Regions from separate parts of the Kitasatospora sp. NPDC058032 genome, predicted to be linked through region 2. Evidence: riboswitches for the same ligand, from Rfam matches in the RefSeq annotation. Region 2 holds a riboswitch; each other region holds the start of a gene.
The links. A riboswitch is a leader RNA that binds a small molecule or an ion and turns the genes downstream of it on or off. The one in region 2 is predicted to bind cobalamin.
Positions count from the first base shown of each region.

Region 1: another riboswitch for cobalamin. It lies ahead of ACFVUH_RS31980 (prenyltransferase/squalene oxidase repeat-containing protein); the one in region 2 lies ahead of ACFVUH_RS27640 (cobalamin biosynthesis protein).
Region 3: another riboswitch for cobalamin. It lies ahead of ACFVUH_RS13500 (ABC transporter substrate-binding protein); the one in region 2 lies ahead of ACFVUH_RS27640 (cobalamin biosynthesis protein).

Region 1 is NZ_JBHVRK010000029.1:61,263-70,588, forward strand. It holds gene ACFVUH_RS31965 (ABC transporter ATP-binding protein) at 1-469, opposite strand, end outside; gene ACFVUH_RS31970 (CbiQ family ECF transporter T component) at 466-1,695, opposite strand; gene ACFVUH_RS31975 (hypothetical protein) at 1,706-2,932, opposite strand; gene ACFVUH_RS31980 (prenyltransferase/squalene oxidase repeat-containing protein) at 2,968-5,853, opposite strand; cobalamin riboswitch at 5,957-6,096, opposite strand; cobalamin riboswitch at 6,179-6,256, shown strand; gene ACFVUH_RS31985 (hypothetical protein) at 6,384-7,811, shown strand; gene ACFVUH_RS31990 (flagellar hook-length control protein FliK) at 7,911-8,375, opposite strand; gene ACFVUH_RS31995 (prenyltransferase/squalene oxidase repeat-containing protein) at 8,405-9,326, opposite strand, start outside.
Region 2 is NZ_JBHVRK010000020.1:72,687-82,012, forward strand. It holds gene ACFVUH_RS27620 (cobyrinate a,c-diamide synthase) at 1-438, opposite strand, end outside; gene cobO (cob(I)yrinic acid a,c-diamide adenosyltransferase) at 449-1,054, opposite strand; gene ACFVUH_RS27630 (putative cobaltochelatase) at 1,061-3,187, opposite strand; gene ACFVUH_RS27635 (cobyric acid synthase) at 3,184-4,722, opposite strand; gene ACFVUH_RS27640 (cobalamin biosynthesis protein) at 4,719-5,705, opposite strand; cobalamin riboswitch at 5,739-5,951, opposite strand; gene ACFVUH_RS27645 (alpha/beta hydrolase family protein) at 6,174-7,289, shown strand; gene ACFVUH_RS27650 (hypothetical protein) at 7,451-8,983, shown strand; gene ACFVUH_RS27655 (CDP-alcohol phosphatidyltransferase family protein) at 9,063-9,326, opposite strand, start outside.
Region 3 is NZ_JBHVRK010000006.1:363,198-372,523, reverse strand. It holds gene ACFVUH_RS13510 (hypothetical protein) at 2-541, shown strand; gene ACFVUH_RS13505 (LuxR C-terminal-related transcriptional regulator) at 1,045-2,163, opposite strand; cobalamin riboswitch at 2,287-2,492, shown strand; gene ACFVUH_RS13500 (ABC transporter substrate-binding protein) at 2,545-3,558, shown strand; gene ACFVUH_RS13495 (FecCD family ABC transporter permease) at 3,555-4,634, shown strand; gene ACFVUH_RS13490 (ABC transporter ATP-binding protein) at 4,631-5,446, shown strand; gene ACFVUH_RS13485 (ferredoxin) at 5,443-6,183, shown strand; gene ACFVUH_RS13480 (hypothetical protein) at 6,280-6,480, opposite strand; gene ACFVUH_RS13475 (NAD-dependent epimerase/dehydratase family protein) at 6,570-7,625, shown strand; partial or broken gene ACFVUH_RS13470 (glycosyltransferase family 2 protein) at 7,802-8,515, shown strand; gene ACFVUH_RS13465 (DUF2064 domain-containing protein) at 8,522-9,142, shown strand; gene ACFVUH_RS13460 (SAM-dependent methyltransferase) at 9,139-9,326, shown strand, end outside.

The DNA.
Region 1 (9,326 bases), on a different contig from region 2:
TGAGTACGGAGCCGATGGCGACCCGCTGTTGCTGGCCGCCGGAGAGCTCGTGAAGCGCGCGGTGCCGCAGGTCGACCAAGCCCAGCAAGTCGAGGGTCTCCTCGACGCGCTTGCGCATCACCTCCGGCGGGACCGCCAACTGCTCCATGACATACGCGAGTTCCTCCTCCACCGTGTCGGTGACGAAGCCGGCCAACGGGTCCTGCCCGACCACACCCACCACGTCGGCCAGTTCGCGCGGCGGATGGTGCGCGGTGTCCCGGCCGTCGACGGTCACCCGGCCGCGCAGCGTGCCGCCGGTGAAGTGCGGGACCAGGCCGTTGACGGCGCCGAGCAGGGTGGACTTGCCGACGCCGGTGCGGCCTACCACCAGGCAGAGTTCGCCCTCGGGGACGCGCAGGTCGACGTCGCGCAGGACCGGAGCGGTCGCACCGTCGTACACCACGCCGACCTGGTCGAAACGGATCACTTGGTCACCTCGGTGGACGAGCGGTCGGTGCTGTCGGTGCGGGCGGGCGCGGCCGTCCCGGCACGCGGACGGGGCACGGCGCCGGGCACCGGCGGGCGGCCGGGTGGCGGTGCGATCACGCCGGCGGCGCCGGCCAGCAGCAGGGCGAGCACCGGCACGAGCGGCAGCGTCGGCCAGCTCAGCGGATAGAGGGAGGGGTTGAGATCGGTCACGTCGTAGCCGACCGTGGCGAACAGCAGGACGGCGGCGGCCACACCGCAGCCGGCGACCCCGAACTCGGCGGCACGCCAGCGGTCCGGGCGGTAGGTGGTGCGCCGTACCCGCCGTCCCCCGAGCAGCAGCCCGGCCACGCACAGCCCGGCACCCGCCACGAAGGCGGGCAGTCCGAGCGCGGCCGGAGCGGTTCCGTCCAACAGCCCGTACACCCCGGCGCACAGGCCGCACATGCCGAGCAGCATCAGGGCTCCGGTGGTCCGGCGGGAGCGGCGGGTGGCGGTTCCCGAGCGTCCGTAGCCGCGCGAGTCCATCGCGGCGGCCAGGTGCAGCGAGCGTTCCAGGGCGTCCTCCAGGACCGGGACGACGATGCTGCGCAGCGCGCGCACGCCCTTGGCCCGGCCCGCCCGCAACCGCCGCGCCCGCGCGACCCGTTGGACGCTCTGCACGAGTTGCGGGGCGACGCTGAGCGAGACCGTCACGGCGACGCCGAGCTCGTAGAGCGCGCCGGGCAGAACACGAAGGGTGCGTTTGGGGTTGGCCAGGGTGTTGGCGGCGCCGATGCAGCAGATCAGGCAGGCGAGGCGCAGTCCGTCGAAGGCCGCCGAGAGGGTGGCCTCCAGGGAGACCGGGCCGCCGATCCGGATGCCCGCGTACCAGGCGGGGGTCGGAATGTGGGGCAGCGAGAAGAGCAGGTGGTCGTGCGGGGTGATGCCGGTGGCGAAGACGCAGCGGAACACCACCCGGATCGCCACCACCGTGAGCGCCAGCGCCAGGTAGTACTTGAAGCCCCGGGCCCACGGAGCCTCCGTGCGGCGGGCGGTGACGACGTAGCCGAGGACGGCGAGGACGAGTAGGAGCAGCAGCGGGTTGGTGGTGCGGCTCGCGGCGGTCGCCAGGGCCAGGGCCCAGGTCCACCAGGCCAGGGGGTGAAGGTCGCGCGGGCTGCGCCGGCCTCCCCCGGTGCGCCCGGAGGCGGGTCGGGGGAGGCCGATGTCGTGTGTGCCGGGCATGGTCACCCGGTCACTCGGCCCGGCGGCGTCGGCGCGCGACGCCGAAGGTGACCAGCCCCAGGAGCACCAGGAGGGCACCGCCGACCACGGCGGGGACCATCGACCCGGCATCGTGCGGAGCCTCGGCCGCCGGGGCCGCGTCCACCACGAGCGGACCTGCGGCGTTCACGGACGCCGACGGGGCCGGTGTCTCGGTCGGGGACTCCTGCGCGGGAGCGGTCTCGACGGCCGCAGGCGTCTCCGACGGCGCCGGAGCGGGCGGCTCGGTGCTCTCGCCGCTCGGGGCCGGGGGCTCCATGGTCTCCGGTAGCGGCACCACTGCGGTCGGCACCTCGGCCGGCGGGGTCGTCGGCCGGGGAGGAGCGGCGCCGGAGGTGGCGCTCGGGGCCGCGGTCGGCCGCTTCGGCGCCGTACCTCCACCGCTTGCGCTGCCGCCGCCGGAGGATCCGCCCGGTCCGGTGCCACCGCCGGAGGACGTCGAGCCGCCGGTGGAACCGGTGCCTCCGGTGGATCCGGTGCCACCGGACGAGTTGCCACCGCCGGACGGGTTGCCACTGCCGGACGAGCCGCTCACGCCGGACGAGGTACCACCGCCGGCCGCCGCACCGCCGGTGGAGCCACCGGTGCTGCCCCCGCTGGAACCGCTGGTGGAACCGCCGGTGCTGCCGCTTCCGGGGTCGGTCGATGGCGAGGGCTGGGCGGGGGTGGTGGCCGTTCCACCGCCGGGCACCGTGTTGTGGGCGCGCACGGTGTCCGGCGAGAAGGTGGGCCGCCCCTCCGTGCCCTCGATGTTCGTCCCCCCGAAGATCCACAGGTCGACACTGCCCGGCTTCGGCTGGTAGCTCATCGCGCCCAGTTGGCTGTACGACCACTCGTTCTGGCCCGGGTCCGCGTGCCAGTACGACCAGTAGGCCGTGGCCGGGGGCGTCAGGACGCACTTCTCCTGGTCCGGGGCGGGGAACTGCTTGCCGCCCTGGAACCCGCTGTAGCCGATCCGGCAGATGAACGCCGGACCGTCGTGCCCGGTGCCGGTGGTCTTCCAGCCGCCCTGGTTGAGCAGCGCGTAGCCGGTGGTGGGGGTCGTGCCGCAGGAGCGCAGCAGCGGCCCGCCCCACTTGCCGAAGTCCACGGCGAGCACCACACCGGAGCTGGTGGTGCACTGCTCGATGGGCAGTGGCGCCGCAGTCGCCGGGGTCGCGGCCGTGCCGAGCCCGCCGGACGCGAGGGCGAGCGTCACGCCGGCGGCTCCGAACAGCCGGCCGAGCCGCCGGGTCACCGGTGACGCCCCGGGGTCGATCCCGCGCGGCGGCGGGCGATCAGGACCGCGCCCGCTCCGACGGCGGCCAGCAGGGCCGCGGCGGTCGCCAGACCCAGCGTCTCGGCTCCGGTGCGTGCCAGGCTTCCGGTGTCCGTCCCGGCCCGCGTGGCATCGATCGGCGCGCCGCCGCGTCCTGCGCCACCTCCGCCACCTCCGTCATCCGGGACCGGAGCGCTGGTGGGGACGTCCCCGGGGGTGGTGGCGTCGGCGAACGTTCCGGTCGGTGCCGGGGAGGCGGTGGCTGTCGGGGAAGCCGAAGGGCTGCCGCTCGCGGTCGGGGTCGAGGTCGCCGTGGGGGTCGGAGAACCGGTCGGCGTCGCGGTGGTGGTGGAGGTCGGGGTGGAGGTGGGGGAACCGCCGAGGTCCCGGCGCAGGGTGCCGAAGGAGATCCCGGTGGCGCCTCCCACCGCCTGGGCGGAGGCCCGCACGTCCGAGCCCCGCTGGCCCTCGGAGGCGACGTTGAAGCCGCCGTCGCCGTTCTGCTGTCCGGCGAGGAAGTCGAGCGCCTTCGCGATCCGGGGGGCGTACGCGGACTGGCGCAGACTCATGCCCTGGACGGCGAGCGCGGCCGAGTTGGTGGAGTTGCCGGCCGCGCCGGGGAAGCCCCCGTCCGGCAGCTGCCGGCCCGCCAGCCAGGAAACGCCCCTGTCGACCGCCTGGGCGGCCTCGGTGCCGGGGACGAGCGCGAGCGCCATGGCCGCCATCGCGGTGCTGTCCACGTCGGAGTCCCCAGTGGCGGGGATCAGGCTCGGCCAGGAGCCGTCGGCGTGCTGGAGGCTCTTCAGGTAGGCGACCGCGGAGTCGGCGTTGGCGGAGTCGCCGGCGCGCAGTTGCGCCATGATGCCGAGCGCCTGGGAGAACACCGAGGTGGCATAGGTGTAGTTGCCGGGGCCGGCGCAGCCGGTGGCCGCGTCGGCCTTGGCGCAGACGGCCGCGGCGAGGGCGGCGATCAGGTCGTGTCCGCCGAAGGCGCGCGGGTCGCGGCCGACGGCCTCGGCGAGCAGCGCCTCCTTGGCGATGGAGCCGCCTCCGGCGAACTCGGTGCCGATCGCGGTCCAGTCATTGACGGTGCGCTCGGCGCCGTCCTTGCCCTGCTGGTCGAGGAAGTCCACGATTCGGCGCAGGGCCGGGTCGTCCGTACCGGTGGCGGCGAGCGCGAAGGCTCCGTCGATGGTGAGGCCGAAGTCCGCGAAGTCCGGGAAGCCCTCGTAGTAGTGGCCGCCGATCAGGTTCGCCGGGGCGGTGAGGTACGCGCTGCCCTTGGTCAGGTCGGGAGTCCGGCCGGTGGGCGTGGTCGGCGCGGTGGTGGCGCCGTTCGGGTTGTGGCGGACGGTGGTCGGGTCGGTGCCGGTCAGGGCCAGAATGGCCTGTTCGGTGGAGGCCGGACCGGACTCGGTGGTCGACTCGTCGGGGCCGAAGCCGCCGTCCTCGTTCTGCCGGGCGCTCACCCATGCCTTGGCGGCCGTCTCCTTGGCCCCTTGGCCGGTGGCCCGCAGGACCTGGGCCGCAGCAGCGGTGCTCACGGTGTCCCCGGCGGCACCGACGTAGGGGAGGTAGGAGCCGTCGGCCTGCTGGCTCGCCGCGAGCCAGTCCGATGCCTTCTGCGCGACGGCTTCGCCCCCGACCGTGCCACGGAGCGCGAGGACGGTGAGGCCGGTGGCCACCGGGTCCGACTCGCAGTAGCCCCCGGCCACGATCATCGAACCGGCGGTCCCGCCGTCGGCGCACTGGAGGACGGTGAAGCGGGCGAGTGACTGGGGAGGCGGCGTGACGCCGGCACCTCGCAGGGCGATCACGGCCCATGCCTGCGCCCAGGAGGACGCGGCGCCGTGGAAGTCCCCGGCGGCCGTGCACTTCCCGTTCTCGCCCTGCCCGGTGCACACGTGGTCGGTGAGGGCGGCGATCAGGTCGCGGCCGCCGAAGTCCCGGGGATCGCCCTCGGTGCTCTCGGCGACCAGCGCCAGCAGGGCGGCGGCCTTGGCGTCGGGCTTCCCGGCGGGTCCGTCCGGGTACAGGAAGGCGTCGGCGTGCGCCGCGAGGTAGGCGACGATCTTGCGCAGAGCCGGGTCCTGGGTGCCGGCAGCCGCCAGGGCGATCGCGGTGAGGGAGGTCCGGGGGAAGTCGGGGCCCTCGAAGGCCCAGTTGCCCATGTACTCGCCGTCGACCAGCTGCCCGGCCAGCCAGGACGCCGCGGCCTTCGGGTCGCCCTCGGAGGACGTCGGGGCGGTCGGGCTCGGGAAGGCGGTCGGCGTCGCGGTGGGCGACGGTCCACCATTCTTGGCGCGAATAGAGTCCGGGGTGAAGGTCGGCTTCCCGCTGGTACCGCCGATGTCGGTGCCGCCGTACACCCAGGCCTCGACCTCGCCGGGCTTGGGCTTCTGGGTGGCAGCGCCGAACCGGCTGTAGGACCAGGTGTCCTGACCGGGCTCGGCGATCCAGTACGACCAATAGGCCGTCGCCTGCGGGGTGTTGGTGCAGGGCTCCTCGGCGGGTGTCGGGTACTGGGTACCGCCGTTGAAGCCCCCGTTGCCGAGCCGGCAGATGAAGGCCGGTCCGTCGTGCTCGGTACCGGCGGTGCTGAAGCCCGCGTTGTGCAGCAGGTTCATCCCGGTCGTGGGACGGGCGTCGCAGCCCCGCACGACTCCGCCGCCCCAGTGACCGAAGTCGACGGCGACGATCGCGCCGGCGGTGGCCGTGCATTCCTCGATCGGGTCGGCGGCGGCCCGGCCGGGGTGGGCCAGCAGAAGAGTGCCGCCCGCGGCAACCGCGACGGCACCGGTGGCGAGAAGGGACGTGAGCCCTCTGAATCCGCGGCTCGTACGGCTGTTCCTGGCCCTCACTGGCGACTCCCCGATCGGTCATCGGGTCCGCACGGCGCAGCCGACGGCTCCCCCCATGAGGAACCGCCCCGACCGCGTCGCAGTCCACGACGACGCAAGCACTTCTGTGACAAGGCCTCGGTGCAGGCATTCCGGCTCATCCGCCGCTGGGGCGGATCTACGGTTGCGGGTCAGCGCCGGAATCGGACCGGCTTCCCCTGATACCGAGGATGAAAAACCGGTTCATCAGACCACGTCTGCGGATCGGGAGTCAACGGTGCGTCATGTCGCCTTCCCCACCTCGTCGACCGTCCGATGGTGCGGTAGCGTCCGCGGTGGCCGAGCGGGGGAACCCGGTGCGAATCCGGGGCTGACGCGCAGCGGTGTGGGGTGGTGTCCTACGGCACCCCGAGCCCGAATGCCCGCCCGGCCGAGAACCACGGCGAAAGCCTGCCCACGCGATCCGGGCGGCGGCCGCTCCGGCCGTCGCGCTCCTCGGGAGCGCCGGGGTCGGGGCCGGGTCGGCGCCCGCCACCCCAAGGAGCCGTTCCGTGACCTTCCTCACGACGCCCCGCACCACCTCCTCCCGCCTCACCTCCGCCGTGACCGTGTCACTGGCGGCCGGGGCGCTGCTGTTGTCGGCCGTTCCGGCCCACGCGACCGCCACCCCGGCCCAGATAGCCACCTCCAAGAGCACCGGCGTCACCTACCTGAAGTCCCTCCAGGCCGCCGACGGCAGCTACGTCACCGGTGGCGGGCTCTCCAACGAGTGGGCCTTCAGCGCGCTGGCCGCGGCCGGCACGGCGGCGGCCGACGTGACTCCCGGCGGCGACATCACCAAGAACGCCCGCCTCGTCTACCGCAACCAGCTCGCGGCCGCCGGCTGGCCGGGCACCTCGCCGGTCGCCACCGACTACCAGCGGGGCACCCTGAACGCCTACGCCGCCGGCATCGACCCGGCCCGCGTCGGCCCGGGCCGTAACCTGATCGCCGACGCGGTCTCGTACTGGCAGACCGCCGAACCCGGTTACTGGGGCCCGTCCGCCAACTTCAACGGCACCGTGTTCGGTCTCCTCGCCCTCGGCGGCGCCAGGACCCAGAGCGGTGCCCAGCGCATCCCGCAGTCCCTGTTGGACGCCTCCGTCACGGCCGTGCGGGCCAACCAGCACACGGACGGTGGCTGGAACTACACCAAGGCCGCCGGTGACCCCACCGAGCTCGGTACGGGCAGCGACATCGACATGACCGGGGCCGCGATGGCTTCCCTGTGCGTCGGCGGCGTCCCCAACACCGACCCGGCGGTCGTCGCCGCCAAGAACTTCTTCAAGGGCAAGCTGCTGGCTTCCGGGGCGTTCAACGCCATGTGGGGCGTCAACACCGACTCCAACGGCTGGGCCGTCTCCGGCCTGAACGCCTGCGGCATCAACCCCCAGGGCGCCGACTTCACCAGCGGCACCGGCAAGACCCCGATCGACTTCCTGATCTCCCAGCAGTTCAAGCCCGGCGGCGGCTTCAAGTACCAGCCCACCGACACCACCCCCTCCCCCTACGCCTCCGTCGACGGCCTGCGCGCCGTCGCCGGCGCCGGCTTCACCGCCGCCCCGCCCGCACCGGCCACCGCCGGCGAGCCGACCTGGTCCGCCACCACGAGCTTCACCGCCGGGACGGCCGCCAGGCTCGCCCTGGTCGTCGACGACGGCACCGGCGCGCTCAAGGTCTGCGCCGTCACCGTCAACCCGACCGGCACGACCGCGACGCTCGGCGACGTCCTCGACGCGGCCGCCACCGCCACCCCGGGCGGTTGCGTCACCGCCGTCACCCCCGCCACCGGCGGCGGGACGATCACCGCGCTCAACGGCACCGCCAACAGCGGCTCCTCCACCTGGAAGGTCAGCCTGGACGGCGCCACCGCCACCGCCGCCACCCGGGCCACCATCGTCCACGTGGGCGACACCGTCTCGCTGCGCTTCGGCAGCTGATCCGGGACCGGCCGCACCGGACGGCCTGACCACCCCTGGAACCGCCGGTGCCCCGGTCTCCGTCGCGGAGGACCGGGGCACCGGCTGTGCGAACGGGTGTCAGGGGGCGGTGATGCCCGGCTGTGCACCCGCGCCGAAGGCCCAGCCCTCGACATCGCCGGGGGCCGGGTTGTAGCTGGCGGCGCCGAGGCTGCTGTATGACCAGGGTCCGCCGTGCTGGGCGTGCCAGTACGACCAGTACGCGCTGCCGGTGGGGTTGGTGCAGGTCGTCGGCAGGGCGTTGATGGTGCAGACGAAGCCGGGGTAGCGCGGGTGGAAGGTGTACGAGAATCCGGCGCCGGTGAGCGCGGCGAGTCCGCTGGCCGGGTCGCCGGGCGCGCAGCCGGTCTGGATGCCGCCGCCGACGGCGGTGAAGTCGACCACGACGGTGACGCCGGTGGTGCCGGTGCAGGCGGCAGCCCGGGCCTCGGGGGCGTGCACGGCGCCGGCGCCGAGGAGGCTCACGGTCAGCGCTGCGACGGCGGCGAGCGAGCCGAGGGTGCGGCGGGTCAGGTGCTCGGTCATCAGGTCTCTCCTCGTGCGGTCGCGGGCGGTCAGGGGGTGGCGGGCGCGGGGCAGGCCAGGGTGGGCGCGTCCTGGCGCGCACCGGCGGCGGAGAGGGTGGCCAGCGGGGTGCCGGCCAGGCCGAGGACGGCCTGGCCGGTCGCCCGGGCCGCGTTGCCGGGGTTGAAGCCGGAGGCGTCGTAGGCGACCGCGCCGCGCACGGCCGGGTCGGCGTCGCAGCGCTGCTGGAACTTGACCAGGCGGCTCCAGCCCTTGAGACCGGCGCCGAAGCGGGCGTTGGAGAGCAGCGCCTGGGTCGCGAGACCGGTGGAGTTGGCGTTGGACGTGGTGGACCCGGCGGCCGAGAAGCCGCCGTCGGCGTTCTGGTGGGCGGTCAGCCAGCCGAGCCCGGCGGCCGCCTTGGCCGCGCGGCCGGTGGCGGCGAGCGCCTGGACGGCGAGGGCGGTGGCGTCCGTGTCGCTCGTGCAGGCGGCCTGGCCGAAGGAGACCGGGAAGCCACCGTCCGCGCACTGGCTGCCGGCCAGGAAGTCGACGGCGGCGGCCGGGGCGCCACCGGGGGTGCGGTGCAAGGCGATCAGGGCGAGCGACTGGCCGAAGGCGTTGCTGTAGTCGCCCCACTGGGAGCGGTCGGAGAAGCGGCCGCTCGGGGCCTGGAGCGAGCGCAGCCGGGCGGGCAGGTCGACGCCGCCGAACGCGGTCGGGTCCGCGCCGCGCACCTCCGCGGCGAGCAACAGCTTGGCGGTGGCGCCCGCGTAGGCCTCGGTGGTGCCGTCGCCGAGGTAGCCGGTGAGGATCGCGGGCTGCGCGAGCCAGGCGGTCGCCCTGGCGGCGGCGGTGTCCGCGCTGCGGGAGGCCGCGAAGGCCAGGACGGCGTCGATGGTGAGGCCCTGGTCGGGGTAGGCGGTGCCGTCGAAGACGGACTCGAAGTGGTCGCCGTCGACGAGCCGGCGG
Region 2 (9,326 bases):
CTCCGGGTCCCAGGAGGCGAAGCCGTGCACCAGCGCCGCCACCGACCGGGACTGCGAGGAGGCGTCCACCACCAGCACCACCGGCGCCCGCAGCAGCTTGGCCACGTGCGCGGTGGACGCCAGCTCGCCGCGCCCGGAGGCGCCGTCGAACAGGCCCATCACGCCCTCGACCACCGCCACGTCCGCCCCGGCCGCGCCGTGCAGGAAGAGCGGGGCGATCCGCTCCGGCCCGCACATGAACGCGTCCAGGTTGCGGCCCGGCCGCCCGGCGGCCAGCCCGTGGTAGCCGGGGTCGATGTAGTCCGGGCCGACCTTGTGCGGCGAGACGGCCAGCCCGCGCGCGGCGAGCGCGGCGATCAGGCCGGTGGCGACGGTGGTCTTCCCGGCGCCCGAGGAGGGCGCCGCGACGACGAGACGGGGGATGTTCACGGTGCTCAGATCTTCCCGGCTACCACTCGATGCCGCGCTGGCCCTTGCGGCCGGCGTCCATCGGGTGCTTGACCTTGGTCATCTCGGTGACCAGGTCGGCGAATTCGGTCAGGGCCTGCGGCGCGTACCGGCCGGTGATGACGACGTGCTGGCTGCCCGGACGGTCCTTCAGCACGGCCACCACCTCCTCCGGGTCGACCCAGCCCCAGTGCATCGGGTAGGTGAACTCGTCCAGCACGTAGAACCGGTAGGTCTCGGCGGCCAGGTCGCGCTTGACCTGCTCCCAGCCCTCCTTGGCCGCCGCCTCGCTGTCCAGCTCCATCGCGCCGGAACGCTGGATCCAGGACCAGCCGGAGCCCATCTTGTGCCAGTCGACGGTGCCGCCCTCGCCGGAGGCGCCGAGCACCCGCAGCGCGTTCTCCTCGCCGACCTTCCACTTGGCGGACTTCACGAACTGGAACACCCCGACCGGCCAGCCCTGGTTCCAGGCGCGCAGCGCCATGCCGAACGCGGCGGTGGACTTGCCCTTGCCGGGGCCGGTGTGCACGGCGGTGATCGGCAGGGTACGGCGCTGACGGGTCGTCAGGCCGTCGTCGGGGACACTCTCGGGGACACCCTTGGGCATGTCGGCTCAGGCCGCCTTTCGCGCTGCGGTGGTGGTCGGACGGTTCTCGCGGACGAGCGAGGCGACGCCGTCGGCGCGCAGCTCGTCCAGGGTCACGGAGGTGGCGCGCAGCCGGGCCGCCAGGACGCCGGCCAGGCCGAGCCGGACCGGGCCGGACTCGCAGTCCAGCACCACGCTCGCCACGCCCTGCGCGGCCAGCAGCCCGGCCGCCCGGTGGGACTGCTTGACGGCGTCCCGGCCGCCACCGGTGGCCCGGCCGTCGGTCACCACGACCAGCAGCGGGCGGCGGTCCGGGTCGCGCAGCCGCTCGACCCGCAGCACCTCGTGGGCCCGCAGCAGGCCGGCCGCCAGCGGGGTGCGCCCGCCGGTGGGCAGCGACTCCAGCCGGGCCGCGCCGACCTCCACCGAGGAGGTGGGCGGCAGCGCCAGCTCGGCCGAGGCGCCCCGGAAGGTGATCATGCCGATCTTGTCGCGGCGCTGGTAGGCGTCCATCAGCAGCGACAGCACCGCGCCCTTGACGGCGGTCATCCGCTGCCGGGCCGCCATCGAGCCGGAGGCGTCCACCACGAACAGCACCAGATTGGACTCCCGGCCCTGGCGCACCTGCTCGCGGAAGTCGTCCTTGTGCAGCACCAGCGCGCGCGAGGAACGCCCGCGCGCCACCTGGTGCGGGGCGGCGGCGCGCAGCGTGGCGCTCAGGTGCAGCCGGGCGAGCCGGCCGCGCGGGCGGCGGGCCCGGACGGTGTGGCCGCCGTCGGTCTCGGCGGGGGAGCGGCGGCCCTGGGCGCCGCGCCCGGTGCCGTCCACCGCGAACAGCCGGGTGCGGTACGGGTCGCCGGCCGCGACCGGCGCCGACTCCCGGGCGGGGGCGGGGTGCTGGGCCGGGACGGGCTGCGGGGCGGGGTCCTCCCCGGCCGCCGGGTCCGCCGCCTCGACGGGCGGGCCGTCCGGGCCGGCGGGCTCCGGCGCGCCGCCGCCACCGCCGTCGGGGCCACCGTCGGGGCCGCCGTCCTGCGGGCCGTCGCCGTCCGGACCGTCCGGGCCGCCCTCCGGGTCCGGGTCCTCCTGCGACCCCTCGGCGGTCGCGGGCCCGGGTTCGGGCTGCGGCTCGGGCTCCGGCTCGGCGTGCTCCTCCAGCACCCGGTCCAGCTGCTCCTCGTCCAGCCCGGGCGCGTCGAAGGGATTGCGCCGGCGGCGGTGCGGCAGTGCCAGCTGGGCGGCCTTGCGGACGTCCTCGGCCAGCACCTCGGTGCGCCCGGACCAGGCGGCCAGCGCGACGGCGGTGCGCGCCATCACGATGTCCGCGCGCAGCCCGTCCACCTCGAACGCCGCGCAGACGGCGGTGATCTGGCGCAGCGCCGTGTCGGTCAGCTCCACCTGCGCCAGCAGCTCGCGCGCGGCGGTGATCCGGTCCGCCAGCGCGCGCTCGTCCCCGGCGAAGCGGGCGGCGAAGGCGGCCGGGTCGGCGTCGTAGCCGAGCCGGCGGCGCACCACCTCGGCGCGCTCCGCCGGATCGCGGGTCGCGGCGATCTCCACCGTCAGGCCGAACCGGTCGAGCAGCTGCGGCCGCAGCTCGCCCTCCTCCGGGTTCATCGTGCCGACCAGCAGGAAGCGCGCCGCGTGCCGCACCGAGACGCCCTCGCGCTCGACGTAGGAGCGGCCCATCGCGGCGGCGTCCAGCAGCAGGTCCACCACGTGGTCCTGGAGCAGGTTCACCTCGTCGATGTAGAGCACGCCGCGGTGCGCCTGGGCGAGCAGGCCCGGCTCGTAGGCCTTGACGCCCTCGGCGAGCGCCCGCTCCAGGTCCAGCGAGCCGACGATGCGGTCCTCGGAGACGCCGACCGGCAGCTCGACCAGCCGGGCGGGGCGCTCGGAGACCGGGGCGCCGGCGTGCGCGCCGTCCGGGCACTGCGGGTCCGGCGCCGCCGGGTCGCAGGCGAAGCGGCAGCCGTCGACGGTCGCGATGGACGGCAGCAGCCCGGCCAGCGCGCGCACCATGGTCGACTTGGCGGTGCCCTTCTCACCGCGCACCAGCACCCCGCCGACCGCCGGGGAGACGGCGTTCAGCAGCAGGCCGAGCCGCAGGTCGGCCATGCCGACGATCGCGGTGAACGGGTAACGGACGTCACTCATGCAGTCTCCCCAGGGGCCCCGGGCGGAAGGAACGGCAGCGATCCGGCCGCCGGCACCCCGCCCTCGATCAGCTTCCACAACGCGTCGGTGTCCGCGTGCTCCTCGATCAGCTCGCCCAGCCGGTCCAGCCGGGCCTCCCGCGCGTCGGCGAACGAGGTGTCCGGCGCGGGGACGAAGGCCCGGCCGGCGGCCTGCGCGACGTCGCGCAGCAGCGCCCGCCGGAAGCCGTCGTTCTCCAGCGCGCCGTGCCAGGTGGTTCCCCACACCTGGCCCACCCGGCAGCCGTCCAGGCTGTGTCCGTGGCCATCGGAGATGAACGGCTCGCCGCCGTCCACCGCGACGACGCCGTGGTGGATCTCGTAGCCCTCGACCCGCTCCCCGTACGCCTCGCCGACCGGCCGGCCGAGCACCTTCTCCGCGCCGAACCGCACCCGCGTCGGCAGCAGCCCGAGGCCGTCCACCGCGCCCGCCTTCGACTCGACCTCGTCCACGATCGAGCGCGCCAGCATCTGGTAGCCGCCGCAGACGCCGATCAGCGGCCGCCCGGCCGCCGCCCGCGCCTTGAGCACCGGTTCGAGGCCGCGCTCGCGCAGCCAGCCGAGGTCGGCGACGGTGGACCGGGTGCCGGGCAGCACGACGAGGTCGGCGTCGGCCAGCTCCTCCGGCCGGGTGGCCCAGCGGACCAGTACGCCGGGCTCCTGGGCGAGCGCGTCCAGGTCGGTGAAGTTGGACAGCCGGGGGAAGCGCAGCACGGCCACCCGCAGCACGTCCGCGCCGAGCGGGCCGCGCGCGGCGGTCCGGTCGACGACGGTGGACAGGTCGAGCGAGTCCTCGGCGTCCAGCCACAGGTCCGGCAGCATCGGCAGGGTGCCGAGCACCGGACGGCCGGTCAGCTCGCGCAGCATCTCCAGCCCGGGGGCGAGCAGCCGCGCGTCGCCGCGGAACTTGTTGACGAACCAGCCCGCCACGTGCCGCTGGTCCTCCGCCGACAGCAGCGCCAGCGTCCCGTACATCGCGGCGAACACGCCGCCGCGGTCGATGTCGCCGACCACGACGACCGGCAGCCCGGCGGCGGTGGCCAGGCCCATGTTGGCGATGTCGCGGTCGCGCAGGTTGATCTCGGCGGGCGAGCCCGCGCCCTCGCAGACCACCACGTCGAAGCGGGCGCGCAGGTCCGCCAGGCACTCCAGGGCGCGCTCCAGCAGCACCGGCTTGCGCTCGCGGTAGTCCAGCGCGCCGACCTCGGCGACCGGGCGGCCCAGCAGGACCACCTGGCTGCGGCCGTCGGCGCCGGGCTTGAGCAGCACCGGGTTCATCGCCGCCTCCGGCTCGACCCGGGCCGCCTGGGCCTGCATCGCCTGCGCGCGGCCGATCTCGGCGCCGTCCGCGGTGACGAAGGAGTTCAGCGACATGTTCTGCGCCTTGAACGGCGCGACCGCGACTCCCTGCCGGGCCAGCCAGCGGCAGATGCCCGCGGTGACCACGCTCTTGCCGGCGTCCGAGGTCGTCCCGGCGACCAGCAGTGCCTTGCTCATGCCCTGCCCCTCCGCATCCCGTCCAGGGCCGCCCGGAGCAGCAGGTGCCCGGCGACCGTCGTACCCAGGGCCAGTGCGCCCACCCGTCGGGAGAGCACGCAGGCCCGCTCGATGTCGTCCACCCCGACGGGGCGCAGCTCCCGGCCCAGCACGGGACGGTGCTCGACCCTCTCGCCGTACCGGAGCGTGCCGCCGAGGCGTACGCCCACCGCGCCGGCGAAGGCCGACTCGGCCTGGCCGGCGTTCGGGCTGGGGTGCGCCGAGCCGTCGCGCCGCCAGACCCGCCAGGCGGTGCGCGGTTCGGGGGCGGCGGCCACCGCCAGCAGAGCGGTCAGCCGCGCGCCGGGCCAGCCGGCCACGTCGTCCAGCCGCGCCGAGGCCCAGCCGAACCGGGCGTAGCGGGGCGAGCGGTGACCGACCATCGCGTCCAGGGTGTTCACCGCGCGGAACGCCAGCAGGCCCGGGGTGCCCGCGAGACCGCCCCAGACCAGGGCGTTGACCACGGCGTCGGCGGTGTTCTCGGCCACCGACTCGACGACCGCGCGGGCCAGCTGCGGCTCGTCCAGTGCGCTCGGGTCGCGCCCGCACAGGTGCGGCAGCCGCTCCCGGGCCGCCGTCAGGTCGCCGGCCGCCAGCGAACGGCCGATGGTGCGGGCCTCCCGGGTCAGCGAGGTGCCGCCGAGCACCGTCCAGGTCGCGGCGGCGGCGAGGGCGGCCCGGCCGAGCGGACGGTGGGCCAGCAGCCGGTCGGCGGCGAGCGCGCCGGCCGCGACGGTGCCCACGGCGACGGCGGTGAAGGCGGCTCCGGCGGCGCGGTGGTCGCGCCAGAGCCGGCGTTCCAGCCGGCCGGCGGCGGAACCGAAGCCGGCCACCGGGTGGCCGCGGCGCGGGTCGCCGAAGCGGGCGTCGGCCAGGAAGCCGGCGACGGCGCCGGCGCCGAACACGGCGGCCCGGCACAGCGGGCGCACGGCAGGGCGCAGCATCGCGTGCGTGTCCTCACTCAGGGTCCGCGCCCTGGATCGACGAACCGGGGGCGAGAGTCTCCTGGCTTCCGGGTCGAACGCACACCCCGGGCCTTCCAGCGGCTTCTGACGGCCCGCCGTGGCGTGTTCCGGTCGTGCTCCCCGGTGACAGTGGCGGGACCGCGCCGGACTCGCACCGGCTTCCTCTGCATGCCTCCGTATTGGCTGAAGGATCCCATCACGGGCCCGAACCGGGAGTCAACCGAGGTCGCGGCGGGTGTTGGTCACACCTCGGGCGCCCCCGTCATGCCGGTGTGATTTTCCTCCCGGAACAACCCGTACGGCCGTGTCCTACTGGCTTCCCTGCGCCCGCGCGGGTGGACTGAGGGGTGGGTCCGGGCAGCGGTCCGGACAGCGGACCGGACGCCGAGCCGGACCACCGAGCCAGACACGACCACCGAGCCAGACACCGAGCACCGGGGAGCGAGTATGCGTTGGGGAATCGCGGCCACCGTGGCGGCCGCCGCCGTCGGCACCGGGGCCGCCGTGCTGGTGATCGGCCGCCGGGCGTCCGAGCGGATGGTCCGCCCGGCCGAGGAGGCCCGCGCCCGCAGCGGCCCGGTGCTCGTCCGCGGTCTCGGCGCCGGCGAGGCCACCTTCACCCGCACCCCCGTGAGCGAGCGTCCCGGCCGCTGGGCGGTCGAGTGGGGCGAGGACGGCCACGCGGTCGTCGAGGAGGTCCTGCACCGCGACGGGCAGGGCGTCACCCGCCGCCTGGTGCGCGCCGACCGCGGCACCCTCACCCCCGGCACCGAGGTCCGCTTCACCCCCCGGGTCCACCTCGGCGACCCGGGGCAGGCGCTCGGCCTGCCGTTCGCCGAGACCGCCGTCGAGGGCGAGCTCGGCGCGATGCCCGCCTGGCGGCTGGACGGCAAGCGCGGCACCTGGGTGGTCCTGGTGCACGGCCCCGGCGCCGACCGCGCGCAGACCCTGCCCGTCCTGCCCGAGCTGCGACGCCTGGGCCTGCCCGTGCTCGCCGTCACCTACCGCGGCGACGCCGGCGCGCCCGCCTCCCCGGACGGCCTCGGCCACTTCGGCGAGACCGAGTGGCGGGACGTCGAGGCGGCGGTGCGCACCGCCCTGGACGCCGGCGCGGGCCGGGTCGTCCTCTACGGCTGGTCGCTCGGCGCCACGATGGTCCTGCACACCGCGGCCCGCTCGGACCTCGCCCCCTCGATCAGCAGCCTCGTCCTGGACTCGCCGGTGCTGGACTGGCCGGCCACCGCCCGCCGGGACGCCGCCCGGGCCGGCTTCCGGGGTGCGGCGGCCGAACTCGGCGCGCTCGCGGCCGAGGGCCGCACCGGCGTGGATCTGGCCGACTTCGCCCGTCTGGCGGAGGGTGCCGACCTGCGGGTGCCCACTCTGGTGCTGCACGGCCCCGACGACCCGGTGGCCCCGTTCGCCGCGGCCGAGCGCCTCGCCCACCGCCGCCCGGACGTGGTCAACCTCCAGGCCTTCCCCGGCGGCGACCACGCCGCGCTGTGGAACACCGACCCGGACCGTTACGCCGAGACCCTCCGCCGCTGGCTCACGCCGTTCTGCTGACGCGCTTCCGCCCCCCCTGGCGGGTGGATTCCGAGGCGCACCCGTTCCGTGTGGCATGAACCCGCCACATAGATCAAGCCAGCCGGTTTGGCCTCTGTTGCCCGATCTTGTCGAGCCCCCGCGCCCCCCGTCCGCCCCCCGTGGACAACCGGATGTGACAGATGGCCGGTACAAGGGGAAGACTGCTCGACGTGACGTCTCGGAATCCGCGCGACCGTGATGCCCCGCTCCCGCCGACGATCGGTACCGGTGCGACGGTGACCCGTCTCCCCGGAACGGCCCACCGCACCGCCGGCGCCAGGCCGGGGGCCCCGGGCGTACCCCGCCGACGAGGCCCCGCCCCCGCACCCGGCCGTGGCCGGGTCCCCGTTCCGGAGGGCTTCCCCGCCCCCGCCGAACTCGCTCCGCTGGCCCGCCGCATGCTGGTCGACGCCGTCCGGATCGCCCGCTGGGCCGGCGATCTCGACGAGGTCGACAAGCGCGGCGAACTGCTCCCCGACGACGCCCGCGCCGCCGGCCGCGCGCTCGCCATGACGGTGGGCGCCGCCGCCAAGGCGTGGGGCCAGGCCCTGCTGGTCGGCCTGGTCGAGGCCCGGGACGGCGGCGCCGGCCCCGGCTGGCGCCTGCACGCCTGGGAGCACGACGACGAGGCGGTGGTCCGCGGCTGGTCGGCGCTGTTCGACGCCTGGACGCTGCTCGCCCCGGTCCCGCCCGCCGCCCTGCGCGGCGTCTTCGCGGTGCTCGCCGGGCAGGCCGTCGACCAGGCGCCGCAGCTGCTCTCCTTCCTCCATCTGGTGGACGGCCCGGTGGCCGACGCCGAACTGCTGGAACTGCTGCGGCGCGGCCTGGACGAGCGCCGGGTCGGCGGCGGCGAGGGCACCTTCGGCCTCTCGCCCGTCCCGCACGCGGCCTCCGCCGTCTCCGCCGTGCGCGGCACCTGCCGCGAGCCGCAGATCGACACCCCGGCCTCGCCGGCCGACGTCGCCGCCGTCCTGGACTGGATGCTGGACGGCCTGGCCGCCGTCGGCGCGCTGGTCCGCCGGGACAACGCGGCCGAGCTCTCCCCGCTCGGGCACTGGGCGGTGCGGGCCAAGCTGGAGGAGATCTGCACCGTCGCGCAGACCGCCGCCGGCCACATCGAGCAGAGCGCGCTGGCGCTGCTGAGCGCCTGCGCCGACTACTCGCCGGGCCCGGCCCGCGCCGAGTACCGGGCCTGGCTGGCCGCCCGCCCGGCCGACCGGGCGGTGGCCGAGCTGCTGGAGGCCGCGCAGGGTGAGGACGCCCTGGTGCGCGGCCTGGCCTTCGAGGCGCTGCGGGTGGCCGGCGTGACCGCCGAGCAGGCCGTCCGGGCCGCCGTCGACGAGCCGGTGCTGCGCCCCTACGCGCTGCTCTGGCTGGCCGAGCGCTCGGACGAGGGGGTCTCCCCGGCCGATGTGCTGGGCGCGGAGGACGCCGCCTGGCTCTGGGTGGACACCGCCGCGGCCGTGCTCGACCACGGGGAGACGGAACTGCTCGTCGGCCACGTCGAGGGCGCCTCGGCCGGCGACCCGGTGCGGCTGTTCGCCCGGGCCCGGCAGTCCGGGCACCCGCGGGCGGCCTCGGTGCTGACCGCGGTCTCCGGCGTCCACCCGGACCCGGGGGTGGCCCGCGCGGCCCGCCGCTCGGCCTTCAGCGTCCACCGCGGCGGCGCGTAGCGCCCCCGAGTCCCGGACACGCGCAAGGGCCCGGCTCCCCGAGGGGAGCCGGGCCCTTGCGCATGCCCGAGGGGGACCGTCAGCCGATCCGCGACTCCGCGCGGCGGGCCCGGACGTCGCCGACCTTCTGGCCCACCTTGCGGCGGATCACCAGCAGCGGCGCCATCGCGGCGAGTGCGATCTGCGCGAACGCGCCGATGTGCATCAGGTTGTCGCCGCCCGGCAGGCCGGTCGCCCAGGCCGCCAGGCAGCCGATCGAGACCACGATCCAGCAGAGCGTCGCGGTGGCCAGCAGGCCCTGCGGCTTCGGGTACTCGATCCGGCTGACCATCAGGTACGCCGC
Region 3 (9,326 bases), on a different contig from region 2:
GATGAAGCGCATGAAGCAGGGCGCGGCCCTGGCCGTCGCACTCGGCCTGGCCCTCGTGCCCCTCTCGGCGAGCACCGCGCAGGCCGCCGGGCCGGCCACCCACAAGGGGATGACCTGGCAGGTGCTCGCGACGGGCCCGGACGGGACCGTCCAGGTCGGCGGCCCCCAGCACTCGACGCCGAGCGACCCGTACAACGGCGACACCCTGCCGTCCGTCTCGCTGCCGGTCCTCTGCATCAACGTGGACGACAGCCCGGCGCCGGACGGCATCAGCATCGGCTTCTACAGCGGCTGGTCCGGCGGCACCGTCGCGCTCAGCCAGCCGGTGAAGGGCTCGCGACTGAACAGCCAGGCCGCCGCGAACAGCGTCTGCCAGGCGTCCTTCGGCATCGGCTGGCGCCAGGCCGAGTTCCACGACGGCCGCTACGGCCCGAACCTGGAGTACGTCGGCGGGTGGAGCTTCTGGGCGTACGGCAACATCAGCCCCAACGCCCGCTTCTGGACCGCCATCAACGACCAGCAGGCCAACCCCTGGAACTGACGGCGGCGCGGTGGTGACGGCCGGGCGGGGCAGTGGGCAGTCCGCCCGGCGGTACCGCCTACGGTGCCGGTGCCGGTGCCGGTCCGGAGCCCTCGGGGCACGGCGTGAGGGCTCCCGTACGAGCGGCCCGGTCACCCTCGGGTGGCCGGGCCGTCCGGCGTTCGGGGTTCCTCGGCGGTACGGGAGGCAGGGCGGGGGTCTCGTCGGCCGGCGGGGACTCCGGGGTGAGGGGCGCGTGGCACGGGGCAGGAACTCCTCTGCCGGGAAGGTGTCATGGGTACGGGGGCGGACCCCGTCGCAGGGGCGGCGCCGGGACAGACCCTCCCATCCGGCGGCGACCGGTGGCATCCCAGGTTTGCAGGGGGCGCGACGCCTCTTCCCTGTGGTAGGAGGACGACCCGTTGCGGACCGCTCAACGACCAAGCCCCAGGTCAGTGACCTGGGGCCCGCGTGCTGTCCGGGCGCGTGCCGGGTTCCGGGGCGGGACCGGCCGGGTGGGGGCGTCAGGCCGGGGGACGGCCGAGTCCGGCGGTGTACGGGGCCGCGAGGAGCGCGACGAGTTCGCGGCGGCTGCGGACGCCGGTCTTGGTGAAGGCCGACTTCAGGTGGTCCTGGACGGTGGCCGGGCTCAGGAAGAGCCGGTGGGCTATGTCCCTGGTGCTCAGGCCCCGTACTGCCTGGAGCACCACCTCCTGCTCGCGGGGGGAGAACCGGTGTGCCAGCAGGGACAGCGGGATGACGTCGACCGGGCTCGCGGGTTGGGCGACCAGGGCGACGCTGCCCCGCGGGCTCCGGTCGAGCAGCGAGGCGCGGACCGCGAGCCACTGGCCGCTGGGACGGCGCAGCCGGGCCCAGGCGTGGGCGCCCGCGTTCGCGGAGGGCACGTGGGTGCGGGCCCGCTCCGAGAGGTAGACCAGCGCGGTCGGCACTCCGGCGGGGCGGTACTGCGGCTCGGAGAGTTCCTCGAACAGCTGCCGGGCCCCGGAGTCCGCGGAAGTGAGCTGACCGGTGGGGCCGATGACGGCGACCCCGAGCCAGTACGGTCCGTCCTGCGGGTCCGCTCGGACGTCCTGTCCGTCAGGGCCGCCCGCGGCGGGCAGCGCATAGTCGCGAAGGGCGGCGGCCACCGCCCGGGCGGCCCGTTCGGCCAGTCTCTGCTCGCGCGCGCCGAAGGGCGCCGAACCGGCCTCGCGCATCAAGGCGGCGGCTCCCCACCGTCCGCCGCCGACGTCGAAGTTCATCCGCAGCTCGTCGCCCAGTCCGAACTCGGCGAGCAGCTCCCGGTAGCGCACGCTGCGTTCGGGGCGGCCACCGGTGGCGCGGTGGACGGTCTCCACGACGCGTCCGGCGGCCCGGATGTCGACGAACCGGGTGGTGTCGTCGGACCACATCTCCAACCGGATGGCGTGCTCGAAGGCGGTCGGCTGCAGGCCCTCGGCAACGGTGGAGGTCAGGAAGCCGGTGACCGGATCGGCCCCGTGCAGGCAGCCCGCTTCGGATCCGAGAGCGGGCCCGAGGACGGTGAGGAGCTGCCGGAAGAACTGTTCGAGCGGAAGCTTCGCCGCCGCCAGATCGTCGATCTCTCCCATCATGCGGCGTTCCCTGTCGCGGAATGAGGTCATCTCTTTACCATAGGGCCGAAGTTGGCGTACTCCCCACAGTCCTGGGACGTCGCCGGTCGCCACCGACCGAGGAAGGGCGGCAGTCGCGCCAGGTGCCGGTCGGCACCGACCTGACCACGCCTGATACCTTGCAATCGCCATGGTGTTCGGGAAACCGGTCTGAGTCCGGTGCGGCCCTCGCCACTGTTGCCGCGGAGTATCGCGGCCCTCGCTGACCGGCTCCGCCAGCGGTCAGGACCACTGGGCGGGCTGGAAGAGCCGCCCGGGAAGGTCGGCTGCGGTGTGTCGATGCGGAAGCCAGGAGACCGGCCACGGCGCGACATGTTCCACGAGGGTTTTGGAGAACACGTGCCCAGCGCTCTGCCGCGCCCGTTCCGATCCATGCGTTCCGCACGCCCCGCAGGCCCGACGCGTGTCGGCCGGACGGTCGCGGCCGTCCTGTTCACCGGCGTGCTCAGCGCCTGCGCGGGCGCCCCCGCGCCCGTCGCGTCCAGTGCGACGACCGGAAGTGCCGAGCCGGTCAGCGTGGACAACTGCGGGACCACCGTGACGGTCGGCGCTCCGCCCGACCGGCTGGTGACGCTCAACCAGGGTGCCACCGAGGTGGCCCTGGCCCTCGGCCTGCAGTCCCGCATGGCCGGCACCGCCTATCTCGACGACGCCGTCCCGGAGAAGTGGAAGGCGGCCTACGACTCCGTTCCGGTGCTCTCCAAGGGCTATCCGACCAAGGAGAAGCTCCTCGCGGCCCGTCCCGGCTTCCTGTACGCCTCCTACTCCAGCGCGTTCACCGACAAGGTCGCGGGCACCCGGGAGGAGCTGCGCGGCCAGGGCATCCCGTCGTACCTGTCCCCGTTCGGCTGCTCGGACAAGAGCCAGGTGCCGCCGACGACCTGGCAGGCGATGTGGGGCGAACTGAACGACGTCGCCAAGGTCTTCGGCGTCGCGGAGCGGGCCACCGCGATCCAGCGCCAGCAGGAGCAGCAGCTGGCCCGGTTCACGGCGGCGGCCGCGGGCAAGGACCTGAAGATCCTCTGGTTCGACTCCGACACCAAGACGCCCTACGTCGGCGCCGGCCACGGCGGACCTCAGCTCGTGCTCGACGCCGTGGGCGCCCGCAACGTCTTCGGGGACCTGCCCGGCAGCTGGCAGAACGTGAGCTGGGAGAAGGTCGTCGCCGCGGACCCGGACGCCATCGTGCTCGCGGACGCCGACTCGGACACGGCCCAGTCCAAGATCGACTACCTGGAGAACGACCCGGTGCTGAGCAGGCTCACCGCCGTGCAGCGCAAGGCCTTCGTGGTGGTGCCGTTCTCGGAGTCGACCCCCGGCGTGCGGCTCGCCGACGGCGCCGCCCGGGTGTCCGAGGGGCTGGCCGAGCTGCGCCCGGGTTCATGACCACGGCAGCCCGCCCCGCCGTGCGGCCCGCCGGTCCGGGCCGCGCGGCGGCGGCCCTGGCCGTCGCCGCGGCCCTGCTGCTGACCACCGTGCTCCTCGGCCTGGCCGTGGGCTCGCACCACGAGCCGGTCCGGACGGTGATCGATGTCGTGGTGCGCCGCCTCGGGCTGGGAGACCCGCAGGTGACGCTGCTCGACGACCGGATCGTCTGGCAGCTGCGGCTGCCCCGGGTCCTGGGAGCGGCCGCCACCGGCGCCGGCCTCGCGGTCTGCGGCGCGGTGTTGCAGACGCTGACCGGCAACGACCTGGCCGATCCCTTCCTGCTCGGGATCTCGGACGGAGCCGCCGCCGGCGCGGTCACCGTGATCGTGCTCGGCGTCGGCGTGTCCGGCGCCGTGGGCACCGGCGCGGTGGCGACGGCGGCCTTCGCCGGTGCCCTGATCGCCGCCGTCGTCGTGCTGGCACTGGCCGGCGCGCGCACCCGGTCGCTGCCGACCACCCGGACCGTGCTCGCCGGCATCGCCGTGGGACAGATGTGCGGGGCCTACACCTCGTTCGTCGTGCTGGTCCTCGGGGACCGCAACGCGGCGCGCGGTGTCATGGAGTGGACGCTGGGCTCGGTCGCCGGCGTGCGGTGGCCCACCGCCGTCTTCCTGACCGCGGTCGCGCTGGCCGGTGTCACGGTCCTGGCCTCCTCGGCCCGCGACCTGGACGCCTTCGCCTTCGGCGAGACCGCCGCCCGCTCCCTCGGCGTCCACGTCGAGCGCACCCGCTGGCTCCTCGTCGCCACCGCCGCGCTGGTGACCGCGTGCCTGGTCGCCAACACCGGCGTCATCGGCTTCCTCGGCCTGGTCGTACCGCACGTGGTCCGGCTCGTCTGCGGCCCGCGCCACGCCCTCCTGCTGCCCGTGTCGGCGCTGGTGGGCGCGTCCCTCCTGGTGGGCAGCGACATCGTGGCGCGCTCGGTCCTCCCCGACCGGGAGATCCCCGTCGGCGTCATCACGGCCGGGCTCGGAGCGCCCTTCTTCGCCTGGCTGCTGTGGCGCCAGGGGCGGGCCGACGGGAGCGGTCAGTGACGGCGACGCCCGCCGGGCTGCGCGCGGAGGGACTTCGTGTGCGCATCGGCGGAGCCACGCTGCTCGACGAGGTCTCGCTCGCGTTCGCCCCCGGCCGGGTCACCGGCCTGCTCGGACCCAACGGCGCCGGGAAGACCACCTTGCTGCGCGCGGTCGCCGGACTGACCCGGCCGAGCGCGGGACGGGTCCTCCTGGACGGCGAGGACCTCCACGCGCTCACGGCCCGCCGGCGAGCACGCCAGGTGGCCTTCATGGAGCAGCAGGCGGACACCCGGCTGTCGCTGTCGGCCCGTCAGGTCATCGACCTCGGACGCACCCCGCACCGCGGCCGCTGGCCCGTGCCGGCGGACGCCGCCGCCGACGCCCACGAGCGGGCGGTGTTCGCCGGTGCCGTCGCGGCGGCCGACGTCGGCCACCTGCTCGACCGGTCCTGGCCGACGCTGTCGGGCGGCGAGCGCCAGCGGGTCCAGCTCGCGCGGGCGCTGGTGCAGGAGCCCGGGGTGCTCCTGCTCGACGAGCCCACCAACCACCTCGACCTGCGCCACCAACTCGCCTTCCTCGGCACCGTGCGCGGGCTGGGCATCACCACGGTGGCCGCGCTGCACGACCTCGAACTCGCCGCCGCCTACTGCGACGAGGTCGCCGTCCTGCTCGACGGCCGGCTGGTCGCCCACGGGCCCGGCTCCGACGTGCTCACCTCGTCGATGATCGCGGACGTCTACGGCGTCGACGCCACCGTGGAACGACACCCCCGGCACGACCGACCGCACATCCGGTGGAACGGACTGCTCCACGAAAGGACAGCACCATGACCTCCCCGGTCCCGGGCGCCCCCGCCCGCCGCAGCGCCGTGCTCCTGGTCGGCATGTCGGCCGGGGAGGCCGTGCGCCGTGACGAACTCCTCCGCACGGCCGCCTCGCACCGGGCCTCGATCGCGTTCCTGCAGCAGGCGGACCCCTCCCTGTCGGCCGAGCTGACCAGGCTGGCCGACGCGGGCGCCGAGACCGTGGTCGTGATCGGCGTCCGCCTCGCGGCGTCCGGCCCCGCCCAGTCCTGGCTGCGGCGGATCGCCGCGTACTGGTGGCGCGAACGCGCGGGCCACCGCCCCGAACTCCTCGTCGCGACCCGCCTCGCCGACTCGCCGGACGCGGTCGCCACCGTGGCCGCGGCGACGAAGGCCATCACCGGCGATGAGCCCGGCCTCACCTCCGCGGCCTGGGAGGACGTCCCCGGTCACCGGCACCAGGTCCTGGTGTGCCGCGGCCCGCGTTGCACGGCCAAGGGCGCGGAGGAGGGGCTACGCGCCCTGGTACAGAAGCTGACCGAGCAGGGCCTCGGCGACGACGACGTGCTCGTCACCCAGACGGGGTGCCAGTTCCCCTGCAACCAGGCCCCCGTCGTCAGCGTCCAGCCGGACGACATCTGGTACGGGAGGATCGACCCGGCCGCCGCCGGCCGCATCGTCACCGAACACCTCGCCGACGGCCGACCGGTGGAGTCCCACCGGCTCCCCCGCCACAAGAAGGAGCAGGCGGACCACCACAGCTGATCGCGATCACCAGGATCGGGGCGAACTCCATGACCGGCTCACCGCGATCCACCCGCGCCGACCTGCGCAGCCAGGCAGACGGCGACGCGGAGGGGCTCACACGATCGGGGACCGCCAGTGCGCGGTGGAGCTGACGACGACGATGCCGACGCCGCCGTGCCGCTGACCGAGTTCGTCGGCGAGGCGGGCGATGGCCTCGGCGTCGGTGACGCGCCGGCGGTCGCGGCCGGCGAGCAGGACGAGAACCGCCCCGCTCCACCCGTCCCCGCCGTGCTGTCGAGCACCGGCCGCCGTCACGGGGCCGGGCGCTACCCGCGTCCTGCCGATCAGTGACACCGTCCCGTGTCACCGGGCCGCGGATCCGATCGGCCGCTAGCGTCGGCGGCATGAGAATCCTGGTCACCGGCGGCGCCGGCTTCATCGGCGCCACCGTGGTACGAGCCCTGGTCGCGGCCGGACACCGAGTGCGTGTCCTGGACGCCCTGCTGCCCGCGGTCCATCCGACCGGGAGGGCGCCCGCGCTGCCCGCGGGTGCCGACTTCCGGCGCGGTGACGTCCGGGACGCGGCGACCGTCGAGGAGGCGCTCGCCGGGGTGGACGCGGTCTGTCACCAGGCGGCGATGGTCGGCCTGGGACTGGACCTCCAGGACGCACCGAAGTACGTCGGCTGCAACGACCTCGGTACGGCGGTGGTGCTGGCCGCGATGGTGCGGACCGGCGTCCGGCGGCTGGTCCTGGCCGGATCCATGGTGGTCTACGGGGAAGGGCGCTACCACTGTGCGAAGCACGGCGAGGTGGCACCGGGGCCGCGGCGGCCCGCCGATCTGGACGCCGGACGGTTCGAGCCGCCCTGCCCGGTCTGCGGTGCCCCCCTGCGGCCGGGCCTGGTCGCGGAGAGCGCACCGGCCGATCCGCGCAGCGTCTACGCGGTGACCAAGCTCGCGCAGGAACACCTCTGCGCTGCCTGGGCACGTGTCTGCGGAGGAACCCTGCTGACGCTGCGTTACCACAACGTGTACGGCCCCGGGATGCCGCGCGACACCCCGTACGCGGGGGTGGCGTCGCTCTTCCGGTCGGCCCTCGCCCGGGGCGAGGCGCCCCGGGTCTTCGAGGACGGCGGCCAGCGCCGGGACTTCGTCCACGTCGACGACGTCGCCGCCGCGAACCTCGCGGCGCTCGCGGCCGTGGGTGACCGGCCGCCGGGCAGCGTCCGGGCGTACAACGTGGGCAGCGGCGAGGTGCGCACCGTCGGTGAGATGGCGGCCACGCTGGCTTCGGCCTACGGCGGTCCGGCGCCGACGGTGACGGGCGAGTACCGGCTCGGCGACGTGCGGCACGTCACCGCCGACTCGAACCGGCTGCGCGCCGAGCTGGACTGGCTGCCTCGTGTGCCGTTCGACCAGGGCATGACGGACTTCGCCGCCGCACCGCTGCGGGTCTGAGGCCGGCTCCGGCGGGCGGCAGGGCGATCCCCGGGCAGCAACCGTCCGTCACGCTGCCCACGCGGTCACGCCCGGGTGGCCACGACGGCGCCCGGGTGGGCCGTCGGCGGGACGTTCGGCTTCCGCGAGGAAGCGGCACCACCATCCCGGGCCGGCACACCCTTAGCGTGGGCGGCGTGACCTCCGTTACCCCTCGTTCGTCCGGTGTCGACGTCATCCTGCCCTGCCTCGACGAGGCCGAGGCGCTGCCCTGGGTGCTCGGGCGCGTCCCTCCGGGCTGGCGGGCGATCGTCGTGGACAACGGTTCGCAGGACGGCTCGGCAGAAGTCGCCCGATCGCTGGGAGCGACCGTGGTCGAGGAGTTCCGGCGCGGATTCGGCGCCGCCTGTCATGCCGGACTCCTCGCCGCCACCGCCGAGCTGGTCTGCTTCCTCGACTGCGACGGCTCGCTCGATCCCGCCCAACTGCCCCGGGTCACCACCCCGGTGACCGAGGGCCAGGCGGACCTGGTCCTCGGCCGCCGTCGGCCGGTGACCATGAACGCCTGGCCCGCGCACGCGCGGCTCGCCAACACCGTGCTGGCCCGCCGGCTGCGGGCGCGCACCGGCGCCCCGCTGCACGACCTGGGCCCGATGCGGGCCGCCCGACGGGAACGCCTGCTGGCGCTGGGTCTGGGCGACCGCCGCTCCGGCTACCCGCTGGAGATGGTGCTCGCCGCCTCGGCCGCCGGGATGCGGATCATCGAGACGCCGGTCGACTACCTGCCGCGCGCGGGCCGGTCGAAGGTCACCGGCACGGTGCGCGGCACCAGGCAGGCGGTCCGGGACATGCGGGCCGTGCTGGCCGCCCCGCCGCCCACCCTGCTGGTCATCGCCAAATCGCCCGTACCGGGCCGGGTGAAGACCAGGCTCGTCCCGGCATGCACGCCCCGGCAGGCGGCGGCACTGGCCGAGGCCGCGCTCTCCGACACACTGCACACCCTGTCGACCGTACCGGCCGGGCGGCGCCTGCTGGTCCTGGACGGCGAACCGGGCGGCTGGCTGCCGCCGGGGTGGCACGTGCTCCCCCAGAGCGGCGGCGGGCTGGACGTGCGGCTGGCGGCGGCCTTCGGGCACGCGGCCCGGCTGGCCCCGGACGCGCCCGCGCTGCTGGTCGGCATGGACACTCCGCAGCTGAGCGCGGCCACCCTCGCCGAGCCGCTCTCACCGATGGGCCGGGCCGGGGCGGACGCCTGGTTCGGGCCCGCGTCGGACGGCGGTTTCTGGGCTCTCGGCCTGGCCCGGCCGACCGAGGACCTCGCCCGCCGGCTCCTCCTGGGGGTGCCGATGTCGGCCCCGGACACCGGGCAGGTACTCCTCGACCGGCTCGGGACGGCCGGCCTGACGGTGCACACCCTGCCCGAAGCCACCGATGTGGACACCATCGAGGACGCCCGGCTGGTCGCCTCCCAGGCGCCGCGGAGCCGGTTCGCCGCCAGCCTGCGATCCTTCCGGGCAGCCCCCGAGGTGGCGGGTTGACGGGCACCTCGACGGCATGGATCGACGACCCGTTCGCCGACGCCGTCCGCACCGGACGCGGTCCGCTGTGGCTGCGCGACGCCGACGGGCGCCGGATCCCGCTCGACATCGAGCGCTGGTGCGCACCGGCCGCCGGCGGCGACCACAGCCTCCTGATGCGCTGCTTCCACCTGTCCGCGCCGGT